DNA from 3 places in the Pantoea sp. SGAir0418 genome. Region 3 is predicted to be linked to each of the others. Evidence: predicted binding sites of a transcription regulator. Region 3 holds the regulator's gene; each other region holds the start of a gene.
What was found. Region 3 encodes PurR, which represses purine synthesis genes. Its sites were predicted from a motif close to CANGCAAACGTTTGCNTG; they were not measured.
Positions count from the first base shown of each region.

Region 1: a site for PurR is predicted at 2,134-2,151, ahead of purE (5-(carboxyamino)imidazole ribonucleotide mutase). Genes of this name have one in related genera too.
Region 2: a site for PurR is predicted at 2,050-2,067, ahead of glyA (serine hydroxymethyltransferase). Genes of this name have one in related genera too.

Region 1 covers NZ_CP027911.1:2,912,802-2,917,385, forward strand. Annotated here, with positions in the region: gene cysS (cysteine--tRNA ligase) at 1-673, opposite strand, end outside; gene ppiB (peptidylprolyl isomerase B) at 892-1,386, shown strand; gene C1N84_RS13675 (UDP-2,3-diacylglucosamine diphosphatase) at 1,386-2,102, shown strand; gene purE (5-(carboxyamino)imidazole ribonucleotide mutase) at 2,236-2,745, shown strand; gene purK (5-(carboxyamino)imidazole ribonucleotide synthase) at 2,742-3,806, shown strand; gene C1N84_RS13690 (IS481 family transposase) at 4,014-4,584, shown strand, end outside.
Region 2 covers NZ_CP027911.1:1,127,579-1,132,162, forward strand. Annotated here, with positions in the region: gene glrR (two-component system response regulator GlrR) at 1-191, shown strand, start outside; gene glnB (nitrogen regulatory protein P-II) at 269-607, shown strand; gene hmpA (NO-inducible flavohemoprotein) at 659-1,843, opposite strand; gene glyA (serine hydroxymethyltransferase) at 2,180-3,433, shown strand; gene C1N84_RS05080 (3-phenylpropionate MFS transporter) at 3,558-4,584, shown strand, end outside.
Region 3 covers NZ_CP027911.1:2,250,823-2,255,406, reverse strand. Annotated here, with positions in the region: gene punC (purine nucleoside transporter PunC) at 7-1,209, opposite strand; gene punR (DNA-binding transcriptional activator PunR) at 1,319-2,230, shown strand; gene purR (HTH-type transcriptional repressor PurR) at 2,227-3,252, opposite strand; gene C1N84_RS10350 (cytochrome bd-I oxidase subunit CydH) at 3,526-3,615, shown strand; gene C1N84_RS10345 (C40 family peptidase) at 3,672-4,463, opposite strand.

The DNA.
Region 1 (4,584 bases), 660 kb from region 3:
CGTGGATGTCGAAATGGGTGCCAAGCTGTTTGCAGTTCATCGCCGAGCACTCAATGTGCCAGCCCGGACGGCCATTGCCCCACGGTGAGTTCCACGCCGGCTCATCGGCTTTGGACATTTTCCACAGCACAAAGTCCATCGGGTTGCGCTTCACTTCCGCCACTTCCACGCGCGCCCCGGCCTGCAGCTGTTCGAGATCCTGACGCGACAGCGCGCCGTAATCTTTATCGCTCAGCACATCAAACATCACGTCGCCGTTATCCGCCACGTAGGCATGGCCGCGATCGATCAGCTTGCCGACCAGTTCGATGATCTCCGCGATGTGGCGCGTGGCGCGCGGCTCGAGATCCGGCGGCAGAATACCCAACGCGGCAAAATCTTTGTGCATTTCGGCGATCATCCGGTTGGTCAGCGTTTCGATGCTTTCCCCGTTTTCGTTGGCACGTTTAATGATCTTGTCATCGATGTCAGTGATATTACGCACGTATTTCAGCTTATAGCCCACGTAACGCAGGTAACGCGCGACCACGTCGAATGCCACAAAGGTACGCCCATGGCCGATATGACAGAGGTCGTAAACCGTGATTCCACACACGTACATACCGATTTCACCGGCATGAATGGGTTTAAATTCCTCTTTCTGGCGACTCAGGGTGTTATAGATCTTTAGCATTGAACGATTCCGTTGTTTACGTGTGCGGGATACGCCTTCTTGATGTAGCCGGTTATTGTGCCGTATTTTTCCGACTTGTGCATCGCTCGCTTCGCAACTGCCGTTGCCTTACTGACGCGTTATTGGAAATTGTGATATAAGAGGCGTCTACAAAAATGCCCCGCCGCCTTGCCGGTGCGGCAGTTGATACTGACGACAACCTCCACAGGACGAATATAATGGTCACTTTCCAGACGAACCATGGCGATATCGTAATCAAAACCTTCGATGACAAAGCGCCGGCTACCGTACAGAACTTCCTGGACTACTGCCGTGAAGGTTTCTACGACAACACCATTTTTCACCGCGTGATCAACGGTTTCATGATTCAGGGCGGCGGTTTCGAGCCGGGCATGAAGCAGAAAGCCACCAAAGCAGACATCCGCAACGAAGCCAATAACGGCCTGAAAAACACCAAAGGCACGCTGGCGATGGCGCGTACCCAGGCACCTCACTCGGCTACCGCACAGTTCTTCATCAACGTTGCCGATAACGACTTCCTGAACTTCCGTGACGAAAGCCTGCAGGGCTGGGGTTACTGCGTGTTTGCTGAAGTGGTTGAAGGCATGGACGTGGTCGAAAAAATCAAAGCAGTGAAAACCGGCCGCAGCGGCATGCACCAGGACGTGCCGGTTGATGACGTGATCATCCAGAAAGTGACCGTCAGCGAGTAATGTCGCGCACGCTGTTTATCGCAGATTTACATCTGTGTCAGGAAGAACCGGCAATCACTGCCGGTTTTCTGCATTTTTTGCAGGGGGAAGCGCAGCAGTGTGATGCGCTTTACATCCTTGGCGATCTGTTTGAAGCCTGGATTGGCGATGACGATCCTAATCCGCTGCATCAGCAGATCGCCGACGCCCTGCGTGCCCTGCCGGTGCCAAAATTCTTCATTCACGGCAATCGCGACTTCCTGTTAGGTCAACAGTTCGCCCGCGCCAGCGGCATGACGCTGCTGCCCGAAGAGCAGGTGCTGGAGCGCTATGGTCAGCGCGTGCTGATGATGCATGGCGACACGCTGTGTACGGACGATCACGGTTATCAGCGTTTTCGCGCCAAAGTCCATCAGCGCTGGCTGCAGCGGCTGTTTCTCGCGCTGCCGTTGCGTCTGCGCATGCGCATTGCTGCGCGGATGCGGGCCGACAGCAAGCAGGCCAACCAGCACAAGTCACTGAGCATCATGGACGTCAACCCGCAGGCAGTAGCCGCGGCGATGACGCGCCAGCAGGTGTCGATCCTGGTTCACGGCCACACCCATCGCCCGGCGATTCATCAGTTCGAGCTCGCCGGCACGCCAGCGCAACGCGCGGTGCTGGGCGCGTGGCATGAGCGCGGATCGATGATTCAGCTGGACGCACAGGGCGTGCAGTTGATCGAATTTCCTTTCTGATTGTTTGCGGCGGAAATGCCGGTTTTCCGCCCACGCAACCGTTTTCCTTGCCGCTGTCTCGTGCTATTCTCTGTGCCCTTCTTTACCTGCCCGCCCGGCCAGGTTCGTTTGATTATTCACAGGAGTTGACCGCATGTCATCCAACGCCGCCCCGGCCCGTATCGCCATCGTCATGGGTTCCAAAAGTGACTGGGCTACCATGCAGTTCGCCGAGGAAATCCTTAACAGCCTGGATGTCCCGTTCCACGTTGAAGTGGTCTCTGCGCACCGTACGCCAGATAAGCTGTTCAGCTTTGCAGAGCGCGCAGCCGACAACGGTTTTCAGGTGATCATCGCCGGTGCCGGCGGTGCGGCGCACCTGCCAGGCATGCTGGCGGCGAAAACCCTGCTGCCGGTGCTGGGCGTACCGGTACAGAGCGCAGCGCTGAGCGGCGTGGACAGCCTCTACTCCATCGTACAAATGCCGCGCGGGATTCCAGTCGGTACGCTGGCCATCGGTAAAGCCGGTGCCGCCAACGCCGCACTGCTGGCGGCGCAGATCCTGGCGATTCACGATCGCGATCTGGCTGCACGCCTGGCCGCCTGGCGTCAGAGCCAGACCGATGAGGTGCTGAATAATCCGGATCCGCGGGAGGACGCATGAAGCCAGTTTGCGTACTCGGCAACGGTCAGCTGGGCCGCATGCTGCGCCAGGCCGGCGAGCCGCTGGGCATCGCCGTGTATCCGGTCGGGCTGGACGCGGAGCCGTCGGCACTGCCGATCGCGCAAAGCGTAATCACCGCAGAAATCGAGCGCTGGCCGGAAACCGCGCTGACGCGCGAGCTGGCTAACCATCCGGCGTTCGTCAACCGCGATATTTTTCCGCGCCTCGCCGATCGCCTGACGCAAAAGCAGCTGCTCGACCAGCTCAACCTGGCAACCGCGCCGTGGCAGTTACTGGCTGATAAAAGCGAGTGGTCGGCGGTATTTAGCACGCTGGGCGAGCTGGCGATCGTCAAGCGCCGCACCGGCGGCTACGACGGCCGCGGCCAGTGGCGCCTGCGCGCCGACGAAACCGCAACGCTGCCGGATGAGTGCTACGGCGAGTGCATCGTTGAGCAGGGTATTAACTTCAGCGGTGAAGTCTCGCTGGTGGGCGCGCGCGGGCACGATGGCCGCACGGTTTTTTATCCGCTGACGCACAACCTGCATCAGGACGGCATTCTGCGTACCAGCGTTGCCTTCCCGCAGGCTGATGCCGCGCAACAGCAGCAGGCAGAAGCGATGCTGAGCGCGATCATGCATGAGCTGAAGTACGTGGGCGTGATGGCGATGGAGTGTTTCGTCACACCGCAGGGCTTGCTGATCAATGAGCTGGCACCGCGCGTGCACAACAGCGGCCACTGGACGCAGAATGGCGCCTCAATCAGCCAGTTTGAACTGCACCTGCGTGCGGTGCTCGGTCTGCCGCTGCCGCAGCCGGTGGTGTTTGCGCCGTCGGTGATGGTCAACCTGATTGGCACCGACCTCAATACCGACTGGCTGCAGCAGCCGCTGGTGCATCTGCACTGGTACGACAAAGAAGTCCGCGCCGGACGCAAGGTCGGGCACCTGAATCTGACCGACAGCGATCCGGCACGCCTCATCGCCGCACTCAATGCGCTGGTACCGCTGCTGCCTGATGCCTATGCGAGCGGCATCGCGTGGGCCGTGGCGAAGCTGTAGTTCCGCGGTGTTCCCCTCACCCTTGCCCTCTCCCACAGGGAGAGGGGATTATACGGTGCGATTTTTAAGTTTGACGCTCACCTTAACATCCTAAAGTTACAGGCTCGATCGGCTCCCTCTCCCGTGGGAGTGTACAGTCCGGGGACATCGTGAACACTTGTTCGGGGACATGGTAGACACTTACAACTAAGGCATAAGAACCCGTTTATGGAGTCGCTTATGCCCTGGGATGCGAGAGATACCATGTCATTACGTACTGAGTTTGTTCTGTTCGCCTCGCAAGACGGGGCGAACATCCGCGAGCTGTGCCGCCGCTACGGCATATCTCCCGCCACCGGCTACAAGTGGCTTCGCCGCTGGGAGGAGGAAGGACCGTCCGGCCTTCAGGACCGCTCCCGCGCGCCCCGTCACTCACCCAGCCGCTCATCTGACGACATCACTGACCTTCTGCGTATGGCGCACGAGCTTCATCAGCACTGGGGGGCCCGCAAGATTAAGCGCTGGCTCGAAGACCGCGGGCACGGCATGCCGGCCTTCAGCACCGTCCACAACCTGATGGCCCGCCACGGCCTGCTGCCGGGCGCAGCGCCGGGCGTCCCGGCCACCGGCCGGTTTGAGCATGCGGCCCCGAACCGGCTCTGGCAGATGGATTTTAAGGGCCACTTTCCCTTTGGCGGCGGCCGCTGCCACCCGCTTACCCTGCTGGACGACCACTCCCGGTTCTCGCTGTGCCTGGTGCACTGCGCTGACGAACGGCGTGAGACGGTACAGGAGCAGC
Region 2 (4,584 bases), 1.1 Mb from region 3:
CTGGCGAGAACACGGCGCTACCGACCTTTGTCGAAGCACGCAACCAGTTTGAGCTTAACTATCTGCGCAAACTGCTGCAGATGACCAAAGGTAATGTGACGCATGCGGCGCGTCTGGCTGGACGCAACCGTACCGAGTTTTATAAGCTGCTGTCGCGCCACGAACTGGACGCCAGCGAATTTAAAGAGTAGCTTGCTGCGGCAGCGTCAGGAACACTTATACTCATAGTTACCCGTCCATCATGGAGGGAGCGAAAAAAGGATCTGTGATGAAAAAGATCGATGCAATTATCAAACCATTCAAACTCGATGATGTGCGTGAAGCCTTAGCAGAAGTGGGCATCACCGGGATGACGGTCAGCGAAGTGAAAGGCTTCGGACGTCAGAAAGGCCACACCGAGCTGTATCGCGGTGCCGAATACATGGTCGATTTTCTGCCAAAAGTGAAAATCGAGATGGTGGTGGGCGATGATATCGTCGATACCTGCGTAGAAACCATCATGAAAACCGCGCAGACCGGTAAAATCGGCGACGGCAAAATTTTTGTCTTTGACGTGGCGCGCGTCGTGCGTATTCGTACCGGCGAGGAAGACGAAGAGGCCATCTGAGCCCTTCGCTCCTCACCAGACACAAAGCCTGCCGCGTGCAGGCTTTTTCATTTACAGCACTTTGTGCGGACCGAACACTTCGTAGTGAATGCGGTCGGCGCTGATGCCGGCGTCGGTCAGCTGGCGCGCAACAAACTGCATGAACGCCAGCGGGCCGCAAATCCAGAACTGACCCTCGGGCTGGGTCAGTGCGGTTGAGACGGTGGCTAAATCCATCAGACCCTGCGCGTCGTAACGTCCCGCGTCGTCAGCTTGCGGCTGGCGATACCAGACGTGGCGGCTAAAGCGCGGCAGTTGCGCGCCCAGCGCCGCGACCTCATCAGCAAACGCGTGCTGCGCGCCGTTTTCGGCGGCGTGCAGCCAGCATACTGCGGCCGGATGCTGCTGCTCCGCCAGGCTGGCAAGCATGGCTAACAGCGGCGTTTGCCCGACGCCGGCTGAGATCAGCGTCACCGGCGTCTGCGCTGCTGCCTGCAGGAAGAAATCCCCGGCCGGCGCGGCGCACTGCACGATATCGCCGACCTTCGCATGCTGATGCAGCCAGCCGGAGACGCTGCCCTGCGCTTCGTGTTTCACCGCAATGCGATAGGCTTTGCCATCCGGCAGATGCGTTAGAGAATACTGGCGGTGCTGAATGTAGTCGCTGTCCGCCGGGCGCAGACTGAGGGTCAGATACTGGCCGGGCAGGAAGTCCGCCACCGGCTCTCCACCATTCGGCACCAGCTCAATGCTTTTGATCACCGAGCTCTGCGCTGTAATCGCACGGATACGAAAATCGCGCGCGCCGCGCCAGCCGCCGACCTTTTCTTCCGACGCACGGTAAATCGCTGCTTCTCGCTGGATAAACACTTCAGCCAGCACACCATAGGCTTTGCCCCACGCCGCCAGTACCTCATCGCCTGGATTAAGCAGCTCTTTAATCGTCGCCAGCAGATTTTCCCCGACAATCGCGTACTGCGCCGGCTGAATATTCAGGCTGGCATGCTTCTGCGCAATTTTCTCCACTGCCGGCAGCAGCACCGCGAGGTTTTCCAGATTGCTGCCGTACGCGCAGATCGCGTTAAACAGCGCTTCACGCTGATTGCCGCTGCGCTGGTTGTTCATGTTAAACACATCTTTCAGTTCCGGATGCTGCGTCAGCATCCGCTGATAAAAGTGGCCGGTCAGCTGCGGGCCGAGTTGAGCAATCGCGGGCAGGGTAGATTTCACGGTGGCGATGGTTTGCGCGTCGAGCATCGGGAACTCCTCAGGGGTAATTTTAAACATGTATTTAAAATGCATGTTATGCCTGTTGCCGCAGGCTGTAAATCCCTCGTGAGTTTTGGGCAGCGACCGGTAAACCGGAAGCGGGCGCGCAAAGCTGAAAAATTTTCCCGATGTGGATGAACAATTATCCGCTTTGGTTAGCCGGCTAAAAAGCGTAAAAATCCCGTGCCAGCGCCTTGCCAATCGTTTGCGTAAAAAGAGGGGATTGGCGCTACCGTCCCCTGGCAAAACCGTTTACACTGTTGGCCTTCGCCCCCAGCCGGGGCTTAAACTGCCGTTAAAAAGTTGCTGAGTCAGGAGATGCGGATGTTAAAGCGTGATATGAACATTGCCGATTATGATGCCGAGTTGTGGCAGGCTATGGAGCAGGAGAAGGTGCGTCAGGAAGAGCACATTGAACTGATTGCTTCGGAAAACTACACCAGCCCACGCGTTATGCAGGCGCAAGGTTCACAGCTCACCAACAAATATGCCGAAGGCTATCCGGGCAAACGCTACTACGGCGGATGTGAATATGTGGATATCGTTGAGCAGCTGGCGATCGATCGCGCCAAAGCGCTGTTCGGCGCGGATTACGCTAACGTGCAGCCGCACTCCGGCTCCCAGGCTAACTTCGCGGTGTACACCGCGCTGCTGCAGCCGGGCGACACCATTCTGGGCATGAACCTGGCACACGGTGGTCACCTGACCCACGGTTCGCCGGTCAACCTGTCCGGTAAGCTGTACAACGTTATCCCTTACGGCATCGATGAAACCGGCAAAATCAATTACGAAGAGCTGGCCGAACTGGCGCAGACCCACAAGCCAAAAATGATCGTGGGCGGCTTCTCTGCTTACTCTGGCGTATGCGACTGGGCCAAAATGCGTGAAATCGCCGACAGCATCGGCGCCTGGCTGTTTGTTGATATGGCCCACGTTGCCGGTCTGATCGCTGCTGATGTGTACCCGAACCCGGTACCGCACGCGCACATCGTGACCTCGACCACGCACAAAACGCTGGCCGGCCCACGCGGTGGCCTGATCCTGGCGAAAAACGGCGACGAAGAGCTGTACAAGAAACTAAACTCCGCGGTGTTCCCGGGTGGTCAGGGCGGCCCGCTGATGCACGTTATCGCCGGTAAAGCCGTCGCGTTCAAAGAAGCCATGGAGCCGGAGTTCAAGGCTTATCAGCAGCAGGTCGCGAAGAATGCCAAAGCGATGGTGGAAGTGCTGCTGGAGCGCGGTTACAACATCGTCTCAGGCGGTACTTACAACCACCTGTTCCTGATCGATCTGGTGAGCAAAGGTCTGACCGGTAAAGAGGCGGATGCCGCTCTGGGCCGCGCTAACATCACCGTGAACAAAAACAGCGTACCTAACGATCCGAAGAGCCCGTTTGTGACCTCCGGTGTGCGTATCGGTACGCCAGCGGTGACCCGTCGCGGCTTCAAAGAAGCGGAAGTGCGCGAGCTGGCGGGCTGGATCGCTGACGTTCTCGACAACATTAACGACGAAGCCACTATCGAGCGCACCAAACAGAAAGTGCTGGATATCTGTGCCCGTCTGCCGGTTTATGCCTGATAAGCGCTAAACCCGCAGTGTGAAGAAGGATGGCGCAAGCCATCCTTTTTTTATTCCCTTTCGCAGGCGGCTTTGAGAAAGTAACGGCCATTCCGCGCACGGCGGAGCGTCAACAGGAGGAAACATGACCATCGGATCGGCCAGGTGGCTGGGACTGAGCTACTTCACCTACTTTTTCTGCTATGGCATCTATCTGCCGTTCTGGAGCGTGTGGCTGAAAGGCAACGGGCTGGATGCGGAAAAAATTGGCCTGCTGCTCGGCTGTGGCATGGTGGCGCGCTTTGCCGGCAGCCTGTTGATTGCTTCGCAGGTGAAAAATCCAGCGCAGCTGATTGTTGCGCTGCGCCTGCTGGCGCTGGTGACCTGTCTGTTCGCGCTCGGTTTCTGGCTGGGCGGTCAGTGGCTATGGCTGCTGCTGGTGATGATTGGTTTTAACCTGTTCTTCTCGCCGCTGGTGCCGCTAAGTGATGCGCTGGCGGCCACCTGGACACAGCAAATCGGGCTGGCCTATGGTCCGGTACGGCTGTGGGGCTCGCTGGCGTTTGTTATCAGCTCGGCGCTTACCGGTATGCTGGTCAGCGCCTGGTCATCGCAGGTGATTCTGCTACTGCTAAGCGCAGGCGCGCTGGCGATGCTGTCCGGCATGCTGCTGCCGCCACAAACCCGACCGCAGGGTGAGCTACGCCAGGGCGCGAGCGGGGGCTGGGCGGCGTGGCGCGACCTGCTGCGCGAGAACAGCGTCTGGCGTTTCATGCTGTGCGTAACGCTGATGCAGGGCGCACACGCCGCGTATTACAGCTTCAGCGCCATCTGGTGGCAGGAAGCAGGGTATTCGGCCTCGGTGGTCGGTTATCTGTGGTCGCTGGGCGTGGTGGCCGAAATCGTGATTTTTGCCCTGAGTAACCGGCTGTTTCGCCGCTGGAGCGCGCGCGATCTGCTGCTGCTGTCCGGCGTGTGCGCGCTGGTGCGCTGGACGCTGCTGGGTGCCAGCACAGCGCTACCGCTGTTGATTGTGGCGCAGATTCTGCACTGCGGCAGCTTTACCGTCTGCCATCTGGCGGCGATGCGCTTTATTGCCGCGCGCAAAGGCGCAGAAGTGATTCGTCTGCAGTCGCTCTATTCGGCGCTGGCAATGGGCGGCGGCATCGCGG
Region 3 (4,584 bases):
GTTGCCTTAGCAATTATCTTCGCAGGGACGGGAAGCGTGAGCAATATCACTTTGTGCGTTGGCGCTGCGCTGCCACAGGAAACCGGCCCAGGCGAGGATCACCGTGGCGACCATGACCAGCGTGGTATGTAACAGCGCCTGCTGCAGACCGGCGGATACAATAAGGCTGGCGAGGAAGCATAAGCCCAGCTGCAGCAGATTCTGCAGGCCGGCCGCTTTGCCGGTGGCCTGCGGGAACGGGGCGAGGGCGCTGGACACCACAATCGGGTAAATCGCGCCATTGGCCAGCGCCATGCCGCAGAACGGCAGCAGCAGAGCCACCAGCGGCGGCGTGGTGATCAGCGCCACCGCAAACAGACCCAGAATGCTCAGACTGTAAATCATCAGCAACCACGGCAGCAGCTGCGCACCCTGAAAACGGTTCAGCAGTGCGCGACAGCCAAACCCGCCCAGCAGGAAGGCGATGGTCTGCGGAATATAGCTCAGGCCAATGTCCGCCGGGCTCAGACCCGCGGCGGCGAGGATAAACGGCGAGCCGGTCAGCCAGGCGAAGAAACTGGCGGAGCAGGCGGCATAAATCAGTACGTTACCGCTGTAAATACGCGTCGCCAGCAGCGTCAGCCAGCCCGGCTGCGGCGCGCTGTTGTGGCGCGCACGCGGCGAGCTGGCCAGTTTCAGCGTGCCGAACAGCAACACCAGCGTCACCAGCGTGAGCGCGAGGAAAATGGCGCGCCAGTGAAAATGGGCCATCAGCCAGGCCCCCAGCAGCGGCGCCAGCGCCGGTGACAGCGCCACCAGCGGCATAATCGTGGCAAACACTTTGTTGGCTTTGGCCTGCGGATAGCGATCAACCACCAGCGCCTGCCAGCTCACCGCCGCGGCGCACACGCCTACCGCCTGCACAAAGCGCAGCGCCAGCATCAGCCAGACGTTAGTCACCCACAGCATGGCAAGACAGCTCAGCGCAAACAGGCTCAGGCCCGCCAGCAGAATGGGTTTACGGCCGAAGCGGTCCGACAGCACGCCCCACAGCACCTGCGCACAGGCAAAGCCGCCCAGAAACAGGCTCAGGCTGGCGCTGATGGTGCCCGGTGCGGAAGCAAAGTCGCGCTGCATGGCGCCGAAGGCGGGTAAATACATATCGGTGGCCAGAAAGCCGAGCATGCTCAGCACGGCAAGGTAAGGCAGAAATCCTTTGGATGACAGCATGGTTTTTCTCATTCGGCAGGTTGAACGGCGGGGAGTGTAAAAGGGGGCAGCGGGCTTTGTGAAACGCTAATATTTGCAGGGTGCTGTTAAAATTTTTGAAGGGAAAATTATGTGGTCAGAATATGCGCTTGAAGTGGTGGACGCGGTTGCGCGCACCGGCAGTTTTAGCGCGGCGGCGCAGGAGCTGCACCGCGTGCCCTCTGCCATCAGCTATACCGTGCGCCAGCTGGAAGGCTGGCTGGCGGTACCGCTGTTTGAGCGGCAGCATCGCGAAGTGGTGCTGACGGCAGCAGGCGAGCATTTTGTGCGTGAAGGGCGTTCTGTTATCAAAAAAATGCTGGCCACGCGCCGTCAATGTCAGCAGCTGGCTAACGGCTGGCGCGGTCAGCTCAGCATCGCGGTAGATTGCATCGTCAAACCGCAGCGTACCCGCCAGCTGGTAAAGGATTTTTACCGCCATTTCCCCGATATGGAGCTGATCATCAGCTACGAAGTATTTAACGGCGTGTGGGACGCGCTGGCTGATGGTCGTGTCGATGTGGCGATTGGCGCCACCCAGGCCATTCCGGTCGGCGGCCGCTTCGCCTTTCAGGATATGGGCGCGCTCAACTGGCGCTGCGTGGTGAGTCCGCAGCATGCGCTGGCCCACAGTCCGCAGCTGGATGACGAAACCCTGCGCGCCTGGCCGTCGCTGGTGCTGGAAGATACGTCGCGCGCGCTGCCGCGCCGCATGACGTGGACGCTGGATAACCAGCGGCGGCTGGTGGTGCCGGAGTGGGAAACCGGGCTGGATTGCCTGCAGGCCGGATTGTGCGTGGGCATGGTGCCGGGCCACCTGGCGCGCCCGCTGCTGGACAGCGGCGCGCTGGTGGAGCTGGCGTTGCCGCAGCCGTTTCCGGACAGCCCGTGTTGCGTCAGTTGGTCTGAGCAGCGCGCGTCACCGGCGCTGGCGTGGTTACTGGAATATCTGGGCGATGCGGAGACGCTGAACCACGAGTGGCTCAGCGAGAAGGCGGCTTAACGGCGGTAATCGCGGAACGGGCCATCGGCCACGGAGCGGCGCTCAATCAGCGTGGGCTGCACTTCAATGGTCTGCGGCTCTTCGCGTTTGCTGGTGATGCGGTCCAGCAGCATCTCCAGTGCCTTTTCCCCCAGCTGCGCTTTCGGCTGGTGCACGGTTGTCAGCGCCGGGGTGAAGTAGCGCGCGTTGCGCACATTGTCATAGCCAATTACCGAAATATCCTGCGGCACGCGCAGTCCCATCTCGTCGGCCGCGCAAATCGCGCCCATCGCCATGATATCGCCGCCGCAGAACACCGCCGTCGGGCGCTGTTTCTGGTTCAGGATCTGCTGCATTGCCTGATAACCTGACTCCGGTTCGAAGTCACCCTGCACAATCCACTCGGGACGGACGCTGATGCCCGCTTCCTGCATCGCCTGCAGAAAACCCGCATGACGGCCACCACCGGTGTTGCGCTCCATCTGGCCGGGGATGGCACCGATGTCGCGATGGCCGCGCTCAATCAGGTAACGCCCGGCGAGGTAACCGCCGTGGAACGCATTGTCCTGCACGGTATCGGTAAAGTCCCCGCGCGATTCGCCCCAGTCCATGACCACCATCGGGATATTGCGGTTCTCTTCCAGCATCTGCAGCAGATCGTCGGGATATTCGGAGCACATGACCAGCAGGCCATCGACGCGCTTTTGCGCCATCATCGAAAGATAAGCGCGCTGTTTTTGCAGATCGTTATGCGCGTTGCCGAGAATCAGCGTGTAACCACGCTCAAAGCAGTGATTCTCCACGGCTTCAATAATTTCGGCGAAGTAGGGCGCTTCGCTGGAGGTCGCCAGCAGGCCCAGCGTCTTGGTGTGATTCACCTTCAGGCTGCGGGCCACCGCGCTCGGTGAGTAGTGCAGCGCTTTAATCGCTTCCCATACGGCGTTACGCGTCTCTTCCGCGACAAAACGCGTTTTGTTGATGACATGCGAAACCGTGGTGGTTGAGACCCCGGCGCGTTTCGCCACATCTTTAATGGTTGCCATGAAAATGGTACTCCTGGGCTTATCGCAACTTACTGATAAGTATATTGTTAAACGTTTGCGTCTGCTAATGGTTTTGCGCCCTGAATATCAGGGCTAATCTGCTTAATCGGGCAGGGAAACATCCTTCAGCAGGCTGTCAATGCAGCATGCGCTAAATCTGTTGCGCAACGAAAGGCGGCGATTCTAGCAAGCCGGGGCGGATAACACGAGATTTTTGCCCATCACTGTGCGAAAATTATTTAACCATGCAAACTGTGTGACTAAGGAGTTGTGATGAGTACCGATTTAAAACTGGCATTGACCACCACCGCCGCTGCTCTGCTGATGATTATTGCCTTTAGCTTTACCGCCATTCTGCATTAATAAAAAAGCCGGTGCTGCTGAACAGCCACCGGCTTTTTTGTTGCGCAACGCTGAGGTTAGCGCACGGTTTTCGGCGTCATCATACGGCGCGCGCCAACGTAATGCTTCTGCCAGTAATCCTCGCCCAGCGCGCTAATCTGAATGTCCTTACCGGTGCGCGGAGACTGAATGAATTTACCATTGCCCAGATAAACCCCGACATGGTCGGCGGTGCCGCGGTTGTTGATGCGGAAGAACACCAGATCGCCTTTCTCCAGCATCTCGCGCTTGATCGGCGCGGCGTCGCGCAGGTGATACATCTCATTAGCGGTACGGGGAAATTTAAACTTCACCAGATCTTTGTAGGCGTACCACACTAAACCACTGCAGTCGAAACCGGTGTGCGGTGAGGTGCCTCCCCACTGATACGGTTTACCCAGCTGGCCCATCAGTTTCGTCATCGCGGTTTCACGTGCTTTTTGATAGCGCAGGCGGTGGGCCTTGCTCATTTTAATGCCGCTCAGCTGCTGCACTTCATCATCAACGGCAACGTCACGCGATTTTTTCGCCAGCCGCTGATGACCATATTTTTTCGCACTGAGCTTAAGTGAGGATTTGCGCTGCGTGGTGTGCTGAAGTACCGTTTCGCTTTTCTGCTGTTTTTTCAGCCTGAACTTCTGTACTGACGTCAGGCGTGACTTTTTGCTGGTGGTTTTCACCGGGCGTCGTTTGCGACGCTCATCTTCACGCGCGTTCTTTTTCTCCGCTTTCTGCAAACTGGCATTAACCGGCGCATGCGGAGAAGCCGCCGCCACATTAAAGAACAGTTGGGCAAAAGCCAGTATGAAAAGCGTAATCAGTAAACGCATAGTCCGGTTACAGGTTAAGCCGTCGGCAGGAAGCCAGACCGCGGTAAAGTTAGAAAAATCTGATCGACGATCAGCACCGGGGCAATTCTAATCCACTTTTTTTGCAAAAGGTAAGGTCTTT